DNA from 2 places in the Streptomyces sp. NA02950 genome. Region 2 is predicted to be linked to the other one. Evidence: riboswitches for the same ligand, from Rfam matches in the RefSeq annotation. Region 2 holds a riboswitch; the other holds the start of a gene.
What was found. A riboswitch is a leader RNA that binds a small molecule or an ion and turns the genes downstream of it on or off. The one in region 2 is predicted to bind S-adenosylmethionine.
Positions count from the first base shown of each region.

Region 1 (11,196 bases), 1.5 Mb from region 2:
TGCGGATGGTGGTGAGGGCCTCCTCGGCGGTGCCCGCGGAGAAGGAGGCGCCACCGCCGCCGTGCAGATGGATGTCGATGAAGCCGGGGACGATCCAGCAGCCGGTCAGATCGCGCGCCGCGCCCCGCTCGGCGGCCGGGTCCGGCCCCGCGTCCGCGGCGGCGATCCGGCTGCCCTCGACCGTCACCCGTCCGTTCTCGACCACCCCGGACGGCAGCACCACCCGGGCGCCCGTGAGAACCGTTCGCTGCACCATCAGGCGGAAACCTCCGTGGCGAGTAGATCCCAGGCGAGCAGGCCCGCGCCCAGGCATCCGGCGGTGTCCCCGAGGCCCGCCGGGACGATATGGGGAAGCTGCTGGAAGGTGATCCGCTCCTCGACCGCCGTGCGCAGCGGGCCGAACAGGGTCTCCCCGGCCTCGGCGAGCCCGCCGCCGACGATCACCATCCGGGGGTCGAGCAGGGTGTGGGCGATCACCAGGCCGTCGGCGAGCGCCCCGGTCATCTCCCCCCACACCGCCTCGGCCCGCTGATCTCCGGACGCCACGGCCTTGGCGCAGTCGGCGGCGTCGGCGGAGGGGTCGCCGCTCGCCGCCGCCCAGGCGCGGCCGACCGCGGCGGCCGAGGCGAGCGTCTCCAGACAGCCCCGCTGGCCGCAGCCGCACACCGGGCCGCCCGGCCGTACGACCACATGGCCGATCTCGCCCGAGGAGCCGTGCGCCCCGGGGTCGATCCGGCCCCCGATGCCGATGGCGCCCGCGATCCCGGTGCCGACCGACACGAACAGGAACCGGTCGGCGCCCTCGCCCGCTCCTATCCGCCCCTCGGCCAGCCCGCCCATCCGGACGTCATGGGCCAGCGCGACCGGGATCCCGCCCAGCCGCTCCGAGAGCAGCGCGCGCAGCGGGACGTCCCGCCAGCCGAGGTTGGCGGCGAAGACGGCCACGCCGCGGGCCTCGTCGAGGACCCCGGGTACGCCGACGCCCGCCGCCGCGGGCGGCCCGCCGAAGCGTTCCTGGCCCAGCGCGCGCAGCTCGGCGGCGAAGTCCAGGATCGCGGTGACGACGGCCTCGGGGCCGCGCTCCCGACCGGTGGGCCGCCTGGCCTCGTGCAGGAGGGTGTTGTCCGCCCCGACCAGGGCGGCTTTCATACCGGTGCCGCCCACATCCAGGGCGATGACATGTTCCACGGGAAACAGTCTCCCGCGATCCCCCATGAGAGGTCTAGTCCACTCGCCGGTTCTCCCCGTACGAGGGACCCCGGTCCGGTTTCCCGGCGCCGGCGCGTTCTTCCCCGTGTTTCCGGGCCCCACAACGGAGTTGTGGCGGCGTGACACATTCCACTTATACGTATGGACCGGGCCTGAACTGGGAAGGCGGAGCCCCGATACCGAAGTGATATGCCCATGGTGTAGACCTTGTGGAGGTTTGCAAGGCAGACTCGCTCGACCTTGGGAGCGAACCCCGGGGAAACCCCGGGTGACCAACCCTGGGGGATGAATCAAGCCAATAGGGTGGGAAGCAGCGGTGCAGCGGCGACGGTTCTTGGGTCTGACGACGGCTGGAGTCGCGGCGGCGACCACGGCGCCGGTGCTGACGGCCTGCGGCAGCGGCAGCGGCTCGGGGGGTGAGGTCACCCTCAAGGTGGTCGCGGCCGACTACGGCGACAGCGCCGCGAACAGCTCCCAGAAGGCGTGGGAGAAGATGGCCCGCGCCTACGAGAGCAAACACGGCAACATCAAGATCGACGTCAAGGTCTACAGCTGGACCGAGGTCGACAAGCGCGTCGCCGAGATGGTCAAGAGCGGTGACGCCCCCGACATCGCGCAGATCGGCGCGTACGCCGACTACGCGGCCGACGGCAAGCTCTACCGCGCCGACCAGATGCTCTCCATCCCCACCCAGGCCGGGTTCATCACCTCGATCGCCCACGCGGGCGAGGTCAACCGGGTGCAGTACGGGCTGCCCTTCGTCTCCAGCGCCCGGCTGCTCTTCTACAACAAGAAGCTCTTCGACCAGGCCGGCATATCCGACGCGCCCACCACCTGGGCCGAGCTGAAGGACGCCGCCGAGGCGCTCAAGGGGATCGGGGTGCGCACCCCCTACGGACTGCCCCTCGGCCCCGAGGAGACGCAGGCCGAGGCCATGATGTGGATGCTCAGCGGCGAGGGCGGCTACACCGACGGCAACGGCAGCTACACCATCGACTCGACCGAGAACATCGAGACCTTCGAATGGCTGCGGGACGAGCTGGTCGGCGAGGGCCTCACCGGCCCCGGCTCCCCGGCCCGCACCAACCGGCAGGACGTCTTCGACGCCTTCACCCGCGGCGAGGTCGGCATGCTCAACGGCCACCCCACCCTGATGCAGCAGGCGTCCGGCCACGGCATCAGCTACGGCACCGCGGCGCTGCCCGGCCGCAAGGGCACGTCCCGCTCGACGATGGGCGTCGCCGACTGGCTGATGGCCTTCAACACCCACGGCAACCGCGAACAGATCGGCAGCTTCCTCGACTTCGTCTACGACGACAAGAACGTGCTCGGCTTCGCCACCGAGTACGATCTGCTGCCCGTGACCACCAGCGTCCGGGAGACGATGCTCCACGACCGGGAGTACAAGCCGCTGTGGCGGTTCCTGGACGAGCTGGAGAGCGCCGAGTTCTACCCGTCGGACAAGACCTCCTGGGCGGCCGTCAGCAAGCTGGTCAAGGAGAAGATCGGCTCGACGGTGGGCAAGGGCGGCGACCCGGCGAGCGTGCTGGGCGAGATCCAGCGCGCGGCCGACGCGATGGAGACCGCGGGGACATGACGGATGTGACGGGGGACGCCGCCGGGCCGGAGCCGGAACCGGAGCGTGAGCCCGGGCCGGAGCCGGAGGAGCCGGGCGCCGAGCCGGGCGGGCTGTCGGACCGGGACCGGGCCGTGCTCGCCCTGGAGCGGCACGGCTGGCCGGGCCCCGGTGCCAAGGAGCGCGCGATACGCGAGCGGCTCGGCATCTCCCCGACCCGCTACTTCCAGCTGCTGAACGCGCTGCTGGACGACCCCCGGGCCCTGGAGCACGACCCCGTCACCGTCAACCGCCTCCGCCGGGTGCGGGAGGAGCGGCGGATGCGCCGCTGACCGGCCGCCGGAGGCCGCGCGGGCGGCACCGACTGCGCGGCCTCCGTCGACCGACGCGCGTCGGCCTCCGTCGTCGGCCTCCGTTGACCGCGCGCCCGGCTGGGTAGGGTCACCGGCATGGGCAGCCACCCCCTTCCCGAACCGACCACAGCCGCCGGCCGCGAGGGCCTCGCCGCCCTCCTCGAGCGACCCGGCAGCGCCGTCGTCGGGCTCGACTTCGACGGCACCCTCGCCGAGATCGTCCCCGACCCCGACCAGGCCCGTGCCCACCCAGGCGCGGTCCCCGCGCTCTCCCGCCTCGCCCCGCTGCTGCGCTCCGTCGCCGTGATCACCGGCCGCCCGGCCCGCGTCGCGGTGGACTACGGCGGCTTCGCCGGGGTCGAGGAGCTGGCCGGCCTGGTGGTGCTCGGCGCCTACGGTGCCGAGCGCTGGGAGGCGGCCGACGGCGGGCTCCGCGCCCCCGCCCCCCCGCCGGGCGTCGCCGCCGTCAAGGCCGAACTCCCCGATGTGCTGTCGGCCCACGGCGGTGCGCGGGGCCTGTGGACCGAGGACAAGGGCCGCGCCGTCGCCGTCCACACCCGCCGCGCCGAGGACCCGCAGGCCGCCTTCGAACGGCTGCGCGCCCCGCTGTCCGCACTGGCCGAACGCCACGGGCTGATCGTCGAACCCGGCCGCCTGGTGCTGGAACTGCGCCCGCCCGGTATGGACAAGGGCGTCGCCCTCACCGACCACATCCGCGCCACCGGCGCCGACACCGTCCTCTACGCGGGCGACGACCTCGGCGACCTGGCCGCGTTCGCGGCCGTGGAGCGGCTGCGGGACGAGGGCGTCCGCGGCGTCCTGGTGTGCAGCGGCAGCACGGAGGTGACCGAACTGGCCGCCCGCGCGGACCTGGTGGTCAACGGCCCGTCGGGCGTGGTGTCCCTGCTGGACGCCCTGGCGACCGCTGCGACCAGGCCGTAGCCGGGCCGCGTTGCGGGGAGCTGCCGCTCCCGCTCCCTGCGCCGGGGGGTGCGTGGCACCGGACGTGGGGCCGGGCCTACGCGGGTGGGGCCGGGCCAAGAGGGCGTCCGCGGCGTCCTGGTGTGCAGCGGCAGCACGGAGGTGACCGAACTGGCCGCCCGCGCGGACCTGGTGGTCAACGGCCCGTCGGGCGTGGTGTCCCTGCTGGACGCCCTGGCGACCGCTGCGACCAGGCCGTAGCCGGGCCGCGTTGCGGGGAGCTGCCGCTCCCGCTCCCTCCGCCGGGCGGTGCGTGGCACCGGACGTGGGGCCGGGCCTACGCGGGTGGGACCGGGCCATACGGACAGCGGTGTCCGCGGCTGGCGGCCGCACGGCGAGCCGGCGGCCCGCGCGGGCTATGCCTCCAGGGCCCTCAGCTGCGCCAGGAACCACTTCTGCGGGGGGAGCGCCGTGGCTGCCGCGGCCAGGCGTTTGGTGCGGTCGGTGCGTTCGGCGTCGCCCATCCGCAGGGCCTCGTCCAGCGCCGCCGCCGTGCCCTCCACGTCGTACGGGTTCACCACGAGCGCGTCCTCGCCCAGCTCCGCGCAGGCCCCCGCCTCGCGCGACAGCACCAGCGCGCAGCCCTGCTCGGAGACGACCGGCACCTCCTTGGCGACCAGGTTCATCCCGTCCCGGATCGGGTTGACCAGCGCCACGTCGGCCAGCCGGTAGGCGGCGAGCGAGCGGGCGAAGTCGTCCTTCACATGGAGGGCGACCGGCTGCCAGCCCTCCGTGCCGAACTCCGCGTTGATCTCGTCCGCGACCGCCTGGACCCGTGCCGTGTAGTCGCGGTAGACCGCGAGGTCCTGGCGCGAGGGGTAGGCGAACGCCACGTGGACCACGCGCCGGCGCCACTCGGGGTGGGTCTCCAGCAGCCGCCGGTAGGCCAGCAGCCCCCGCACGATGTTCTTGGACAGCTCGGTGCGGTCCACCCGGACGATCGTCTTCCGGCCGGGGCCGATCTGCGCCCGCAGCGCGGTGAGCCGTTCGTCCACGTCCGCCGCGCGCGACCGCTCCCGCAGGAACTCCGCGTCCGCGCCCAGGCCGTGCACCCCGAGCCGGGTCTCCCGCCCCTCGAACCGCACCGCCGTGGCCGCGCCGCCGCCGTCCCGGACGATCTCGGCGCCCAGCACCACCGCACAGCAGTCGGCGAAGGCCGCGGCCCAGCGCTCGGTGAGGAACGCCGCGCGGTCGCCGCCGAGGATGCCGCGCAGCACCGCCTCCGCCACCTCGTCCGGCAGCAGCCGGTAGTAGTCCGGCGGGGCCCACGGGGTGTGCGAGAAGTGGCCGATCCGCAGATCGGGACGGCGTGCTCGCAGCAGCCCCGGCACCAGCGCCAGGTGGTAGTCCTGCACCAGCACCACCGCGCCCTCGGCCGCCTCCTGGGCGAGCGCGTCCGCGAAGGCCGTGTTGTACGTCTCGAAGGCCGCCCACTGGGCGGCGGACCCGGCGTCGAAGACCGGCTCCACCGGGGTCTGGTAGAGCAGGTGGTGGACGAACCACAACACCGAGTTGGCCACGCCGTTGTACGCGGCGGCGAACACATCCGGCGCGATGTCCAGCATCCGCACCTGCTGCCCGCCGGTGTCGGCGGTGTCCAGATGGCCGGTCCCGGCGCGCCGGGCGGCCTCCCGGTCGCCGTCGCCGAGGGCCGAGCACACCCACACCGCCCCGGCGTCCGGGCCGATCGCGCTGAGGCCGGAGACCAGCCCGCCGCCGCCGCGCTTGGCGGTGAGCGAGCCGTCCTCGCCCAGCGCGTACGAGACCGGGCCGCGGTTGGAGGCGACGAGGATCTGGGCAGTGCGGGGGGCAGCCATGTCGCGAGCCTAGCCATCGGGCGCCGCGCGCAAACGTGCGTGCGGTTTCTCGGCCCGTAGGGCGTACGTGCCCCGGTGGCCGGGCGTCCCCGGTGGCCCCACTGCCTCGCCGGCCCGGCGGCCTAGGCCGCCCGCCGCTCCGCGTACTCCGGGATCTCGATCATCGGCGGCCGCTCCTCGGTGTCCACGGCCGACGTCCGCGGCTCGAAGCCGTTCTCGCCCCGGTCGAACTGAGTCAGCCGCGGCCGCACCAGATGGCCGCGGGCCAGCCGCAGCTGCGCCGTGCGGTAGATGGCCGCCGCCATCCGGCCCAGCGCCTGCCCGTCCTGGTGGCGGTGCTTGCGCACGCCGATGTCCACCTGGGCCAGCGCGTCGAGGCCGACCGTGTGCAGTGAGTCCACCAGCAGCCCCAGCTCCACCCCGTACCCCACGGGGAACGGCAGCCGCTCCAGCAGCGAGCGCCGGGCCGCGTACTCGCCGCCCAGCGGCTGGACGAATCCGGCCAGCAGCGGCCAGTGCAGATTCAGCAGCGGACGGGCGACCAGCTCGGTGACCCGGCCGCCCTGACCGGCCGTGTCACCGAGCGGCCGGTCGTACATGCCCTTGACCAGCTGCACCTCCGGGTCGGTCAGCAGCGGACCGACGATCCCGGAGACGAAGCGCGCGTCGAACTCCCGCAGATCGGCGTCGATGAAGCAGACGATCTCGCCGCTGGTGGCCAGCAGGGAACGCCACAGCACCTCACCCTTGCCCGGCAGCGCGGGCAGCCGCGGCAGCAGGGAGTCCCGGGGCACCACGGCCGCACCGGCCGCCGCGGCGACCTCCGCGGTGCGGTCGGTGGAGCCGGAGTCCAGCACCACCAGCTCATCCACGAGCGGCGCCGCCTCACCCATCAGTTCACGGCGGATCACCGCGGCGATCTTCCCGACCGTCGCTTCCTCGTTCAGCGCGGGCAGCACTACGCTCACCGTGCTGCCCGTGTCGCGCTTGGCGGCCAGCAGACGGTCCAGCGGACGGTCGTCGGCCGACCAGGAGCGGTGCTCCAGCCAGCGCTCCACCTCATCCAGCACCTGTCTGTCTCCCTGCTGCAGTGACCACGGGTGATCACCAGTGATCGCCGCTGTGATCCATCTCGCGCTTCGGACGGCTGTCTCAACCCTCCGGGCCTTCGGTTACAGTCTTGAACAACGCGTATGACCGTCATATGTCGGGGTCGGCCCGGCCGGGTGGCGATCATCACGTGGACAAACGGCCGGGCCCGCGCCCGGTGCCATACCGCTCATCCAGAGGGGCAGAGGGAACGGCCCGTTGAAGCCCCGGCAACCCTCCAGCTGGTCTCGTTCTCGCAGCGAGGCTCCCAGCTCGGGAAGGTGCCAATTCCGGCTCGTGGCGAAATGCGTCCCGAGGAAGATGAGGAGAAAGGGCCTCGCCTCCATGGCTGTGCAATCCGTCGAAAGCTCAACCACTTCCCCCGCCGCTTCCCCGGCGTCCGCGTCGACCACGCCTCCCTTCGGCCCCGCCGTGGCGCTGTCCTGTCGCGAATGCGGTGAGCGCTTCGATCTCGGCCCGATCTTCGCCTGTGCGGCGTGTTTCGGCCCCCTCGAAATCGCGTATGAGCTGCCGACCGGCGACCCGGAGGGGCTGCGCCGGCGCATCGAGGCCGGTCCGAACAACATCTGGCGCTATGCCCCGCTCCTTCCGGTCCCGGCGGACGTGGCGGACACACCCAGCCTGAATCCAGGGTTCACCAAGCTGGTCAAGGCCGACAACCTCGCCCGTGAGCTCGGTGTCACCGGTGAGCTGCACATCAAGGACGACTCCGGCAACCCGACCCACTCCTTCAAGGACCGGGTCGTCGCCATCGCCGTCCAGGCCGCCCGTGCCTTCGGCTTCACCACTCTGTCCTGCTCCTCCACCGGCAACCTCGCGGGCGCGGTCGGCGCCGCGGCCGCCCGCGCGGGCTTCCGCTCCTGCGTCTTCATCCCGCACGACCTGGAGGCGGGCAAGGTCGTCATGGCCGCCGTCTACGGCGGTGACCTGGTCGGCATCGAGGGCACGTACGACGACGTCAACCGCTTCTGCAGCGAGCTGATCGGCGACCCGGCGGGCGAGGGCTGGGGCTTCGTCAACGTCAATCTGCGGCCGTACTACGGCGAGGGCTCCAAGACCCTGGCCTACGAGATCTGCGAGCAGCTCGGCTGGCGGCTGCCGGACCAGATCGTCATCCCGATCGCCTCGGGCTCCCAGCTCACCAAGATCGACAAGGGTCTGAAGGAGCTGATCGCCCTCGGTCTGGTCGAGGACAAGCCCTACAAGATCTTCGGTGCCCAGGCCGAAGGCTGCTCCCCGGTCTCCGCCGCGTTCAAGGCCGGTCATGACGTGGTGCGTCCGCAGAAGCCGGACACCATCGCCAAGTCGCTGGCCATCGGCAACCCGGCGGACGGCCCGTACGTCCTGGACATCGCGCGGCGCACCGGCGGTGCCGTGGAGGACGTCACCGACGAGCAGATCGTCGACGCCATCAAGCTGCTGGCCCGCACCGAGGGGATCTTCGCGGAGACCGCGGGCGGCGTCACCGTCGGCGTGACGAAGAAGCTGATCGAGGACGGGCTCCTCGACCCGGCTCTGACGACCGTCGTCCTCAACACCGGCGACGGCCTCAAGACCCTCGACGCGGTGGCCCCCACCACGGGCCCCTCCGCCACCATCCGCCCCACCCTTGACTCGTTCCGAGAGGCTGGCCTCGTATGAGTGTTAATGTCCGAATCCCGACCATCCTCCGCACCTACACCGGCGGCCAGGCCGAGGTCAGCGCCGAGGGTGGGACCCTCGCCGAGGTCCTGGCGGACCTGGAGAAGAACCACCAGGGCATTTCCGCCCGCGTCCTGGACGACACCGGCAAGCTGCGCCGCTTCGTGAACGTCTACGTCAACGACGACGACGTGCGCTTCGCGGACGGCCTGGCCACGGCCACGCCGGACGGCGCCGGGGTCTCGATCATCCCGGCGGTCGCGGGCGGCTGCTGACCCCCGATCACCTCCTCACCATCGGAATCGCCTCGTCCGGAGAAAAACGGACGGGGCGATTCCATGTGTGGAACCGCGATACAGTTGGCCAGATTCCGAACCGGCCGGAGGCTGGAACCGCATACGGAACTCGTCAAGTTGTGCGCGAAATGTAAGCATGATTTGTCGGGTTGGTGTCCTATGTCCGGCCCGAGTTGCCCCACATTCGTGAGAATCCTTCACTTCTGGGCCAACGGCCGTCCCCAGAATTCTCGTCCGATTGACCTGTTGCAGAGGGCGTTGGGACGGATACATTCAGCGGCGGTCGACGCGTTCCGGCGCACACCCTCCTGACCGGGGGGTGAGGTCTGACCCGGGTCCGCGGAGTGCGGTCCTGCGCAAAAGGGCCAGCAATAGGGGAGTTAGGAATGGCTCAGGGCACCGTCAAGTGGTTCAACGCGGAGAAGGGGTACGGCTTCATCGCGGTCGACGGTGGTGCGGACGTGTTCGTCCACTACAGCGCGATCCAGATGGACGGCTACCGCACCCTCGAGGAAGGCCAGCGGGTGGAGTTCGAAATCTCGCAGGGTCAGAAGGGCCCGCAGGCCGACATGGTCCGCGTGGCCGTTGGCTGACGCGCCGACGCGACGCAGCTGACTGGACTGTCGGAGGGCCCGCACCCCGCACCGGGGGCGCGGGCCCTCTGGCGTCGCCGCCCCTCGCCCGGCCATCGACGCCCTACGGGCGCTTGCGCCCACCCGTCGCCCGACCGCCACCCCCCATCGACGCCCTACGGGCGCTTGCGCCCACCCGTCGCCCGGCCGCCACCCCCCATCGACGCCCTACGGGCGCTTGCGCCCACCCGTCGCCCGGCCGCCACCCCCCATCGACGCCCTACGGGCGCTTGCGCCCACCCGTCGCCCGGCCGCCACCCCCCATCGACGCCCTACGGGCGCTTGCGCCCACCCGTCGCCCGGCCGCCACCCCCCATCGACGCCCTACGGGCGCTTGCGCCCACCCGTCGCCCGGCCGCCACCCCCCATCGACGCCCTACGGGCGCTTGCGCCCACCCGTCGCCCGGCCGCCACCCCCCATCGACGCCCTACGGGCGCTTGCACTCTCATGGGTCGAGTGCTAATCATTGGCGTTAGCACTCTGAGAGTGAGAGTGACAGAAGGACCGGGTCGGTGAGGCCCGCCAATGCCATACGGGGCAAGGAACCGTACGGCAGGCAGGCCGTCCGTCGCGGGCGCCAGCGCGGTCCGGAGCAATCCACCCCGTCTTGGGAGGACCACTTCACATGGCCAAGATCATCGCGTTCGACGAGGAGGCGCGGCGCGGCCTCGAGCGCGGGATGAACCAGCTCGCCGACGCCGTCAAGGTCACCCTCGGCCCCAAGGGCCGCAACGTCGTCCTCGAGAAGAAGTGGGGCGCCCCCACGATCACCAACGATGGTGTGTCCATCGCCAAGGAGATCGAGCTCGAGGACGCGTACGAGAAGATCGGCGCCGAGCTGGTCAAGGAGGTCGCGAAGAAGACGGACGACGTCGCCGGTGACGGCACGACGACCGCGACCGTCCTCGCCCAGGCGCTGGTCAAGGAGGGCCTCCGCAACGTTGCCGCGGGCGCCAACCCGATGGCCCTCAAGCGCGGCATCGAGAAGGCCGTCGAGGCCGTCTCCGCCCAGCTGCTCGAGCAGGCCAAGGACGTGGAGACCAAGGAGCAGATCGCCTCCACCGCCTCCATCTCCGCCGCCGACATCCAGATCGGTGAGCTCATCGCCGAGGCGATGGACAAGGTCGGCAAGGAAGGCGTCATCACCGTCGAGGAGTCGCAGACCTTCGGGCTCGAGCTCGAGCTCACCGAGGGCATGCGCTTCGACAAGGGCTACATCTCCCCGTACTTCGCGACGGACATGGAGCGTATGGAGGCGTCGCTCGACGACCCGTACATCCTGATCGTCAACTCGAAGATCACCAGCGTGAAGGACCTCCTCCCGCTGCTCGAGAAGGTCATGCAGTCCGGCAAGCCGCTGCTGATCATCGCCGAGGACATCGAGGGCGAGGCCCTGGCGACCCTGGTCGTCAACAAGATCCGTGGCACCTTCAAGTCCGTCGCCGTCAAGGCTCCGGGCTTCGGTGACCGCCGCAAGGCCATGCTCGGTGACATCGCCATCCTCACCGGTGGCACCGTCATCTCCGAGGAGGTCGGCCTCAAGCTGGAGAACGCCGGTCTCGACCTGCTCGGCCGCGCCC
Region 1 is NZ_CP054916.1:5,301,307-5,312,502, forward strand. It holds gene nagA (N-acetylglucosamine-6-phosphate deacetylase) at 1-256, opposite strand, end outside; gene HUT19_RS23255 (ROK family protein) at 256-1,188, opposite strand; gene HUT19_RS23260 (extracellular solute-binding protein) at 1,544-2,806, shown strand; gene HUT19_RS23265 (DUF3263 domain-containing protein) at 2,803-3,117, shown strand; gene otsB (trehalose-phosphatase) at 3,235-4,080, shown strand; partial or broken gene HUT19_RS23275 (trehalose-phosphatase) at 4,180-4,320, shown strand; gene HUT19_RS23280 (trehalose-6-phosphate synthase) at 4,476-5,936, opposite strand; gene HUT19_RS23285 (glucosyl-3-phosphoglycerate synthase) at 6,059-7,006, opposite strand; SAM riboswitch class I at 7,213-7,353, shown strand; gene thrC (threonine synthase) at 7,371-8,687, shown strand; gene HUT19_RS23295 (MoaD/ThiS family protein) at 8,684-8,962, shown strand; gene HUT19_RS23300 (cold-shock protein) at 9,370-9,576, shown strand; gene groL (chaperonin GroEL) at 10,242-11,196, shown strand, end outside.
Region 1: linked by a shared signal. The riboswitch ahead of thrC (threonine synthase) and the one ahead of HUT19_RS29850 (aminotransferase class V-fold PLP-dependent enzyme) in region 2 are both predicted to bind S-adenosylmethionine.

Region 2 (11,196 bases):
CTGGTCAAGCACGAAGGGCTCTCGCTCTCGTCCGACCCGTACGGCTCGGTGTTCTACCTGACCACCGGCTTCCACGGACTGCATGTGACAGGCGGGCTCATCGCCTTCCTGCTGGTCCTGGGCAGGACGTACGCGGCCAAGAGGTTCACCCACCAGCAGGCGACGGCGGCCATCGTCGTGTCCTACTACTGGCACTTCGTCGATGTCGTCTGGATCGGCCTCTTCGCCACGATCTACATGATCAAGTAAGCCGGTCACCGCACCGGAACCACGTCCTTAACAGCATCGACGCAGAAGATCCTGACACCGGGGTAATCCGTGAAAAAGCTCTCCGCACGACGGCGCCATCCGCTGGCTGCGCTCGTCGTCCTACTCTTCGCGCTGGCGGTCACTGGGGGGCTGTACGCCGCGTTCTCGCCGAGCGAGGCGAAGGCTGATGACAGCTCCGCCCAGTCCCTCGCCATCGAGGAGGGCAAGAAGCTCTATGCCGTCGGCTGCGCCAGCTGCCACGGCACGGGCGGTCAGGGGTCCTCCGACGGCCCGAGCCTGGTCGGCGTCGGGTCCGCCGCCGTCGACTTCCAGGTCGGCACCGGCCGGATGCCCGCCCAGCAGCCGGGCGCCCAGATGCCGAAGAAGAAGAAGGTGTACTCGGACGCCGAGATCGAGCAGCTCTCCGCGTACATCGCCTCGCTCGGCGCCGGTCCGGTGACGCCCACCAAGAGCCAGTACAACATCGACGGCGCGGACGTCGCGAAGGGCGGAGAGCTCTTCCGTACCAACTGCGCGCAGTGCCACAACTTCGCCGGCAAGGGCGGTGCCCTGACCAACGGCAAGTATGCGCCCGCCCTCGATGGCGTGAGTCCCAAGCACATCTACGAGGCCATGCAGACCGGCCCGCAGAACATGCCGTCCTTCCCCGACGCCACGCTGCCGGAGAAGAACAAGAAGGACATCATCGCGTACCTCGACACGGTCAACAGCGACAAGACCAAGACCCCCGGTGGCCTTGAGCTCGGCGGGCTCGGCCCGGTCAGCGAGGGCCTGTTCGCCTGGGTCTTCGGCATGGGCGCCCTGATCGTCCTCACCATCTGGGTCGCCGCCCGGACCGCAAAGGCCAAGAAGTCATGAGTAGCCACGAGATTCCAGAAGCAGACGAGCAGCTGCCCGAGAAGCGGGAGTCCGCCGAGGGTGCGGTGGAGGTCGCCGAAGACCCGTTCGCGGACCCGGGGATGCCGCCGCACGAGCACCGCAAGCAGGACATCGACGAGCGGGCCGCCAAGCGCTCCGAGCGCACCGTCGCCCTGCTCTTCACGTCCTCGATGGTGGCCACGATCGCCTTCATCGCCTCGTATGTGGCGATCCCGGTGGACAAGTACGTCTATGTCTTCCCGATCGGTCACATCAGCGCGCTCAACTTCGCGCTCGGCCTGACGCTCGCCATCGCCCTCTTCGGCATCGGCGCGGGCGCGGTCCACTGGGCCCGCACCCTGATGTCCGATGTGGAGATCGCCGACGAGCGTCACCCCATCGCGGCCGGCCCCGAGGTCAAGACCAAGGTCCTGGACGACTTCCGGGCCGGTGCCGCCGAGTCCGGCTTCGGCCGCCGCAAGCTGGCGCGCAACACCCTCTTCGGCGCCCTGGCGCTGGTGCCGCTCTCCGGCCTGGTGCTGCTGCGCGACCTCGGCCCGATGCCCGGCACCAAGCTGCGCCACACCAAGTGGGGCAAGGGCAAGCTGCTGATGAACCAGAACACCATGCAGCCGCTGCGCCCCGAGGACATCGTGGTCGGCTCGCTGACCTTCGCCATGCCCGAGGGCATGGAGGAGGACCAGCACGACTTCCAGACCGAGATCGCCAAGGCCGCCCTGATGCTGGTCCGGCTCCAGCCGGAGAACATCAAGGACAAGCGCGAGCTGGACTGGTCGCACGACGGCATCGTCGCGTTCTCGAAGATCTGCACGCATGTCGGCTGCCCGATCAACCTGTACGAGCAGCAGACCCACCACGTCCTGTGCCCCTGCCACCAGTCGACCTTCGACCTCGCCGACGGTGGCCGAGTGATCTTCGGTCCCGCCGGGCATGCGCTGCCGCAGCTGCGCATCACGGTGAATGGCGAGGGGTACCTCGAAGCCATGGGCGACTTCGCGGAGCCCGTCGGTCCTGCTTTCTGGGAGCGCGGATGAGTACTGGACAGGCCAACGACGCGCAGCGGCGCGGCAAAGCCCCCGCGGGCGAGCGCGTCGCCGACTGGGCCGACAGCCGGCTGGGCATCTACAGCCTGGCCAAGGCCAATATGCGCAAGATCTTCCCGGACCACTGGTCCTTCATGCTGGGTGAGGTCGCGCTCTACAGCTTCATCGTCATCATCCTCACGGGTGTGTATCTGACGCTGTTCTTCCACCCCAGCATGGGAGAGGTCGTCTACCACGGCCCGTACGAGCCCATGCAGGGTGTGCGGATGTCGGAGGCGTTCGCCTCCACGCTCGACATCAGCTTCGAGGTGCGCGGCGGTCTGCTGATCCGGCAGATCCACCACTGGGCCGCGCTGATCTTCCTCGCCGCGATGTTCGTGCACATGATGCGGGTGTTCTTCACCGGCGCGTTCCGCAAGCCGCGTGAGATCAACTGGCTGTTCGGCTTCCTGCTGTTCTTCCTCGGCATGCTGACCGGCTTCACCGGCTACTCGCTCCCCGACGACCTGCTCTCCGGTACCGGTCTGCGGTTCATCGAGGGTGTGTTCCTGTCGGTCCCGGTCGTCGGCACCTACATCACGATGTTCGTGTACGGCGGCGAGTTCCCGGGCACGGACCTGATCGCCCGGCTCTATCCGGTCCACGTCCTGCTGCTGCCGGGCATCATGCTCGGTCTGCTGGTGGCGCACCTGATCCTGGTCTTCTACCACAAGCACACGCAGTACCCGGGGCCCGGAAAGACCAACAAGAACGTGGTCGGCATGCCCCTGCTGCCGGTCTACATGGCCAAGGCGGGCGGCTTCTTCTTCCTGGTCTTCGCCGTGATCGCGGTCCTCTCCGCGGTCGCCACCATCAACCCGATCTGGACCATCGGTCCCTACCGGCCGGATCAGGTGTCCACCGGTGCCCAGCCCGACTGGTACATGGGCTTCGCCGAGGGCCTGGTCCGAGTGATGCCCGGCTGGGAGATCAACGCCTGGGGCCACACGCTCGTCCTGGGTGTGTTCATCCCGATCGTGCTGTTCCCCGTCGTGCTGGTGGCCATGGGCGTCTACCCGTTCATCGAGTCCTGGGTCACCGGCGACAAGCGCGAGCACCACATCCTGGACCGCCCGCGCAACGCCCCGACCCGGACCGCCTTCGGTGTGGCGTGGCTGACCGCGTACTTCGTGATGCTGGTCGGTGGTGGAAACGACCTGTGGGCCACCCACTTCCACCTGTCGATCAACTCCATCACCTGGTTCGTCCGGATCGGCTTCTTCGTCGGCCCGGTGGTCGCCTTCATCGTCACCCGGCGGATCTGCCTCGGCCTCCAGCGCCGCGACCGCGACAAGGTGCTGCACGGCCGTGAGACCGGCATCATCAAGCGGCTGCCGCACGGTGAGTTCGTCGAGGTCCATGAGCCGCTCTCGCAGGAGCAGCTGCACACGCTGACCCAGCACGACCAGCCCAAGCCGTTCGAGGTCGGGCCGGCGGTCGACGAGAACGGTGTCGCGCGGAAGATAAAGCGTTCGGACAAGCTCCGCTCGAAGCTCTCCAAGAGCTACTACGGCGAGAACAACGTGATTCCGAAGCCGACCCGCGAGGAGTACCAGGAGATCACCAGCGGCCACGGCCACCACTGATCCCTTCGGTACACCGCTGACGCCACCCACAACCAGGGCCCCGGCCCGGACCTTGGGTTCTAACGGTCCTCGCAACACCCGCGATCTGTGGGAGTTGCGAGGACCGTGGCCGTTGGACGGGATGATCTTGCGGGGTTGAGGGAGCGTTTCCTTGCGCGGCTGGATGCCGTGGGGAACGTGACCGTGGTGGCGCGTGAGCTGGGGGTGAACCGGAACACTGCCTTCGGCTGGGCCCGAAAGGCCGGACGGACCTCGGTGCGCCTGCCTCGGCGGCACCCCGGGCGCGACGAGTACGAGCGGCTTCGGGCCGCCGGTGTCGCACGTCGGGTGGCGGCCCTGCAGGTCGGGGTGAACGAGCGCACGGCCAAGGACTGGGACTGGGGCGTCAAGAAGACCGGCACCACGCGCACTTACGCTGACGGCCGCCGTGTCGACTACAGCACCGGGACCGTCACGATGTGCGGTGTGACCACGGCACCGGTGGGCCTGACGGCCCTGGAGAAGCAGCTTCACCCGCGGTTCCTAGCGCTCGCCGAGCGCGAGAAGATCCGCGATCTGCGCGCGGCGGGGCAGTCGCTGAGGGCGATCGGACGGGTCCTGGGACGGCCGGCGAGCACCATCAAGCGGGAGATCGACGCGAACTCGGGCAGCGAGGGCTACCAGCCCTACGCCGCCCACCGGGCAGCGGCAGCGCGCAGACCCCGGCCCAAGGAGCGCAAACTGCTGCGCGAGGGACGGCTGCGCCGCTTCGTCCGGGACGGACTGCGCCAGCGGTGGTCACCGGCACAGATCTGCCACGCTCTACGGAGAGAGCATCCCGACGACGAGAGCATGCGGGTGAGCGTGGAGACGGTCTACCAGGCACTGTATTTCCAGGCCCGCGGCGGCCTGAAGCGGGAAGTGCAGGCCGCCATCCGTTCCGGCCGGACCCGCCGCAAACCGCGCCGGGACTCCCAGCGGCGCACGCCCCGGTTCATCGACCCGATGGTGATGATCAGCGACCGTCCCGCCGACGTCGAGGACCGGGCCGTGCCCGGTCACTGGGAAGGCGACCTGATCATCGGCGCGGGCGGGCGCTCCGCGATCGCCACCCTGGTCGAGCGCAGCACCCGTTACACCCTGCTGGTCCATCTGCCGGGCGGGGCCCACGACGCCGAGACCGTCCGCGACGGCCTCGTTGCCACGATCCAGACCCTGCCCGCCCACCTGCGCGGCTCCCTCACCTGGGACCAGGGCAGCGAGATGGCACGCCACAAGCAGTTCAGCATGGCCACCGGCATGCCCGTCTACTTCTGCGACCCCGCCAGCCCCTGGCAACGCGGCTCGAACGAGAACACCAACGGCCTCCTGCGCCAGTACTTCCCGAAAGGCACCGACCTCAGCGTCCACAGTCCCGAAGACCTCGAACACGTCGCCCAGGAACTCAACGGCCGCCCACGCAAGACGCTCGGCTGGGATACCCCAGCCGAGCGTCTACGTGATCTACTCACCACCTGAAACCAAGTGGTGTTGCGACGACCCCTTGAATCCAAGGACCGCAACGGTCCGGCCGGGGCCCTGGCCGTTGTGCGACCACGATTGCCCCGGTGGTGTCCGCCATGCGGGCGCGCGGCCTGCTGGGCCGCGGCGCCGATAGGCTAACGGCGGGGCCGGTGCCGCCCGCGCGGACGTTGTCGCGCTGACCCGCGGACCCCCTTTCCCTGCCCACCCCACGGATCCAGGAGCGGACCATGGACGTTGTGACCCCAGCCGGAGGCGACAGCACCGCGATGGCCCGCACCTGGCCGGATGTCCTCACCTCGCTGCTCAGCGGCCAGGACCTCAGCGCCGATGACACCGCCTGGGCCATGGACCGGATCATGCGCGGTGAGGCCACCGACGCCCAGATCGCCGGATTCATCGTCGCGCTGCGGGCCAAGGGCGAGACCGTGGCCGAGGTGTCCGGACTCGTCCGGACCATGTACGAGCACGCCACGGTGATCGAGGTCCCCGGGGACACCGTCGACATCGTCGGCACCGGCGGCGACCGCGCCAGGACCGTCAATATCTCGACGATGTCGGCGCTGGTGGTGGCCGGTACCGGGGCGCGGGTGGTCAAGCACGGCAACCGTGCCTCGTCCTCCGCGAGCGGTGCGTCCGACGTCCTGGAGAAGCTGGGCGTCAATCTCGATCTCACCCCGCGGCGGGTGGTCGAGGTGGCCGAGGAGGCGGGGATCACCTTCTGCTTCGCGGTGAAGTTCCACCCGGCACTGCGGCATGTCGCCGCCGCCCGCCGGGAGCTGGGCATCGCCACCACCTTCAACATCCTCGGCCCGCTCACCAACCCGGCCCGGGTGCGGACCCAGGCGACCGGTGTGGCGGACGCCCGGATGGCGCCCATCGTCGCCGGTGTGCTGGCCGACCGCGGCTCGTCCGCACTGGTCGTCCGGGGCGACGACGGCCTCGACGAGCTCACGGTGACCGCGACCTCCCAGGTGTGGGTGGTGCGGAACGGCACCGTGCGCCAGGAGACCTTCGACCCGCGGGACGTCGGTATCGAACTGGTCCCGGTGGAGGCCCTGCGCGGCGCGGACGCCTCGTACAACGCGGATGTGGCGCGCCGGCTGCTGGCGGGGGAGACCGGCCCGATCCGGGACGCGGTGCTGCTCAACTCGGCGGCCGCGCTGGCCGCGTTGGACCCCGCGCCGGGCGACAGGACGCTCACCGAGCTGATCGGGGAGGGACTGACGCGTGCGGCGGAGTCCATCGACTCGGGGGCGGCGCGGAACGTCCTGGAGCGATGGGTGCGCGCCAGCAACGCGTGAGACCGGCAACGCGTACGTGATCTGCGCGCACCGCTCCTGCCCGGATGCCGGACAGGGGCGGTGCGCCGTTTCTCCGTATGGCATACTCCTGGCCAGGTCACGAGCGACAGCGACTACGGCCCCGGCCCGCTGTCCGGCAACCCTCCGTCCGTGGCGGGGTGCCCCGGGTGATGACCAGGCCGCAGGCAGCGAGGTCTGCGGCAAGCGCGGACCCCTCGCACTAGGGGTCCTGGTGGTCGAGGGAGTTCTTCCGTGACGCAGCGAATGCTTTAGGGCCGGTCGGCCCGTACCCCACACCCTCCGCGCGGTGCCCCCGTTCCGTGCGTTGAGCGATTTTCCACGCCCGCACCGGCGGTGAGCCGCCGGGTCCGTGTGTGACGCATTCACGCTTCCATCCTCCCGGGAGAATTCGCCATGTCCGTGCGCCCTGCCGCCGCCGTCGCCCCCGCCGCCGCTGTCCCCGCCCCCGCCGACGTCTGTGAGCCGCTGCCCGTGCTGGGCGCCGATGTCCGGGTGCCGCTGGTCACCGGCGGCGAGGTGACCTACGCCGCGCTCGACTACGCCGCCAGCGCCCCCGCCCTCCAACGGGTCTGGGACGACATCGCCGCCTACGCCCCGTACTACGGCAGCGTCCACCGCGGCGCCGGCTACCTCTCGCAGCTGTCCACCGATCTGTTCGAGAACAGCCGCGCGGACGTCGCCGCCTTCCTCGGCTGCCGCGCGGACGACCAGGTCGTCTTCACCCGCTCCACCACCGATTCGCTCAATCTGCTGGCCGCTGTGCTGCCGTCCGGCACCGAGGTCTTCGTCTTCGAGACCGAGCACCATGCCTCGCTGCTGCCGTGGGAGCAGCGCGAGGACGTCCGGGTGCGCTACCTCAGTGCGCCGCGCTCCCCGCGGCAGGCCGTGGAGACGCTGGAGCGGGCGCTCGCGGCGCGGGCCGGGGGCCCGGCGCTGGTGTGCGTGACGGGTGCGTCCAACGTGACCGGCGAGCTGTGGCCGGTGCGGGAGCTGGCCGCCGCGGCCCACGCCCACGGCGCCCGTATCGTGCTCGACGCCGCCCAGCTCGCCCCCCACCACCCGGTGGACATCGCGGCGGCGGACGTCGACTGGGTCGCCTTCTCCGGGCACAAGCTGTACGCCCCCTTCGGCGCCGGGGTGCTGGCCGGACGGGCCGACTGGCTCCGCGAGGCCCGCCCGTACCTGGCGGGCGGCGGTGCCAGCCGCAAGGTCGCCCGGCGCGACGACGGCGGGGTGGACGTCGAGTGGCACACCACCGCCGCCCGGCACGAGGCGGGCTCGCCGAACGTCATCGGCGTCTACGCCATCGCCTCCGCCTGCAAGGCGCTGACCGAGGCCGGGTTCGACGGTCTGGTCGCCCGTGAACGGCAGCTGATCGCGGCGGTGCGGGAGGGTCTGGCGGAGGTGCCGGAGGTGCGGGTGCTCTCGCTGTTCGGCGACGACGCCCCGCGGGTGGGCGTGCTGTCGTTCGTGGTGGACGGCTGGAACAGCTCGCACTTCGCGGCCGCGCTCTCCGCGGAGTACGGCATCGGTGTCCGCGACGGCCTCTTCTGCGCCCACCCGCTGGTCCGCACGCTGCTGGGCAGCGAGCCGGAGGAGCCGGGCGAGTGCGGCGCCCCCGAGGCCGCCCCGGGCGAGCGCTCGCTGAACGCGATCCGCGTCAGCTTCGGCGCGGGCACCCCGGACGAGCATGTGGACCGCTTCGTCCGCGCGGTGAAGGAACTGGTCCGCGCGGGCGCCCAGTGGACCTACCGCACCGAGGACGGCCGCTGCGTCCCCGCCCGCGATTGACCCCCACGGGGCCGGTGCCCGCCCCGTCGGCCACCAGCGACTGGGCCGGGGCGCCCTCGGTCCCCCCGCGCCCGCGGCGGGCAGGCCGCCCGCCGTGTCGGCGGCCTGTGGTTCGCGGGAGACCGGACCGGTATCCGGGATCCGGGGCGGAGCCCCGGGGTGTGGGTGGGGCTAGCCGTCGAGGCCGATGGCGAAGGCCGCTTCCAGGTCGTGCTGGGAGTAGGTGCGGAACGCGATGTGGGTCTCCGTGGAGGCCACCCCGGGGACCTTGCTGATCTGGCCGGGGATGATGTCCGCGAGGTCGTCGTGGGTCGCCACCCGCACCATCGCGATCAGGTCGTGCGCGCCGGTGACCGAATAGACCTCGCTCACACCCTCCAGCGCGGCGATCTTCTCGGCGATCTCCGGGATCCGGTCCACGCTGGTCTTGATGAGCACGATCGAAGTGATCACGGCTGGCTTTCTCCCTCGCTGGGCCTGGCTGCGCCGCCCACTCTAGCCGTCCGCCCGAAGCGGGCCCATGCGTAGAGGAACCCGAGGGTGAAGCCCACCAGATGGGCCAGATAGGCGACTCCGGGGCGGTCGTCGGCCTGCCGGGCGGCGAGCCACTGGAGGGCGACCCAGAAGACCAGCACCACCCAGGCGGGGAAGCGCAGCGGCATGAAGAACAGGAACGGGAAGAGGCTGGTCACCCGGGCCCGGGGGAAGAGCCACAGAAACGCGCCGAGGACCCCGGAGATGGCTCCGGAGGCGCCGACCAGGGTCTGACCGGACTCGGCGTGGGCCACGGCGTAGCCCAGCAGCGCCAGATAGCCGGTGGCGAGGTAGAAGAGGGCGAATTGCACTCGTCCCATGCGCTCCTCGGTCATCGCGCCGAAGACGTAGAGAAACAGCATGTTTCCGAGCAGGTGCAGCCAGTTGCCGTGGACGAAGAGCGCGGTGAGCGGGGTCAGCGGCTGGCCGGGCCCGCCGCTCCAGAGGGCGCTGGGGACCACCCCCCAGCGTTCGAAGTAGGCGGACTGCGCCTGGAGCAGCTCCCCGCCCGTGCCGTACTCGGGGTTGAGGCCGGAGGCCGGTCCGAGGACGAAGATCAGGCAGCAGATGACGATGAAGGTGTACGTCATCAGGGGGCGCCCGGACGTCTCACCGGAACCCTCAGACGCATCGATCATGGCCAGATCATCGCGTACCGGGCACAACCTGCCCAGAGCGCCTCGCCGCGCTGCCCCGAGGGGCGGTACGGGCACGGCACGGGCCAGGGCACAGGCCGTAGGGTTACAGGACGCCCCTGCCACCGAGACGAGCCGAGAAGCGAGGACCCGAGAACGATGGCCGTTCCCACGCCGACAGCCGAGACCCGCTGGCGTTGCACGCTGTGCGGCAACCTCACCCGATTTGATGTGACCCGCTCGACGAAGGCCGTGGAGTATGTGCACCTCGACCTGGCCGGGGAACCGAAGGTCGAGGAGCGCGAGGTGGTCAGTGAGACCATTGAGTCAGTGCGCTGTCGCTGGTGCAACGCGGTCGACCAGATCGAGCTGGTGGACCGGCCGGGTACCGGTGCGAGCGCCTGAGAACGGAGCGATGACAGGTGGTGGAGCGGACGGGCGGCCCCGGGGCGGCCGGTGACGCCGAGGGCGTCACCGAGGCGCTCGACCGCCCCCTGCCGGAAGGGGTGCGGCGGCGCGTCGTGGCGCTGGTCGCGGATGCCTTCGGCGGGCTGACCGTCACCGAACTGCCTCCCCAGCTGCGGCAGTACGCCCGTTTCACCCCGACCCGCCGGGCGAAGTTCGCGGGGAACGCGATGGCCGCCGCGGTGGAGAGCGACCCGGTCTTCCGGCAGCGGATCGCGGGTCGGCTGCGCGAGACCCAGCCGGAGCTGTCGGATGCCATCGAGGGCGGTTCGCCGCCCGCCGCGGCCGATCCGGTGGATGTCGCCGCGGCGGCGTACGTCCTGCGCCCGGTGGGCTGGGTGAAGCTGGTCGAGGCGGCCGGTGAGGAAGCCCAGCGGGCCTCGGCCGAGCGAGCCGGGGAGGAGGCCGCGCGGGAGCTCCAGCGGTTGCGTGAGGAGCTGTCGGAGGCCAGGGCCACGGCACGCAATGAGGCCGAGCGGGTGCGCGGGGAGCTGGAGACGGCGCGCAAGGAGGGCGACGCGCTCCAGCGCAAGCTGCGCAGCGCGCAGAGCGATGTGAAGCGCGGTGCGGCGGCGCTGCGCAAGGCCGAGGCCGAGCTGGAGGCCGTACGGTCCGAGGCGGCGGCGCGGCAGGCGACCGCGGACGGTGAGGCACGGCGGCTGCGGGCCCGGCTCGCGGAGACCGAGTCGGCGCTGGAAGCGAGCCGCCGGGCGGTGCGCGAGGGCCGCAGCGTGGAGGACATGCGGGTCCGGCTGCTGCTGGACACGGTGCTGGACGCGGCGCAGGGCCTGCGGCGCGAACTGGCGCTGCCGCCCGCTTCGATGCGCCCTGCCGAGACGGTGGACGCGGTCGAACCGGGCCGGATGACACCGAAGGACATAGCGACCAGGGCGCTGTCCGAAACCGATCCCGCCCTGCTGGACCAGCTGCTCGCGCTGCCGCAGGCGCATCTGGTGGTGGACGGCTACAACGTCACCAAGACCGGCTATCCGACCATGCCGTTGGAGAAGCAGCGGCTGCGGCTGCTGGGCGGACTCGCGGTGCTGGCGGCCCAGACCGGCGCGGAGATGACCTGCGTCTTCGACGGGGCGGAGCTGGCCGCTCCGGTGCTGCTGGCGCCACCGCGCGG
Region 2 is NZ_CP054916.1:6,791,248-6,802,443, forward strand. It holds gene HUT19_RS29820 (heme-copper oxidase subunit III) at 1-249, shown strand, start outside; gene HUT19_RS29825 (c-type cytochrome) at 319-1,128, shown strand; gene HUT19_RS29830 (ubiquinol-cytochrome c reductase iron-sulfur subunit) at 1,125-2,183, shown strand; gene HUT19_RS29835 (cytochrome bc complex cytochrome b subunit) at 2,180-3,817, shown strand; gene HUT19_RS29840 (IS30 family transposase) at 4,274-5,314, shown strand; gene trpD (anthranilate phosphoribosyltransferase) at 5,548-6,621, shown strand; SAM riboswitch class IV at 6,717-6,834, shown strand; gene HUT19_RS29850 (aminotransferase class V-fold PLP-dependent enzyme) at 7,036-8,433, shown strand; gene HUT19_RS29855 (Lrp/AsnC family transcriptional regulator) at 8,605-8,886, opposite strand; gene HUT19_RS29860 (rhomboid family intramembrane serine protease) at 8,883-9,605, opposite strand; gene HUT19_RS29865 (hypothetical protein) at 9,762-10,007, shown strand; gene HUT19_RS29870 (NYN domain-containing protein) at 10,025-11,196, shown strand, end outside.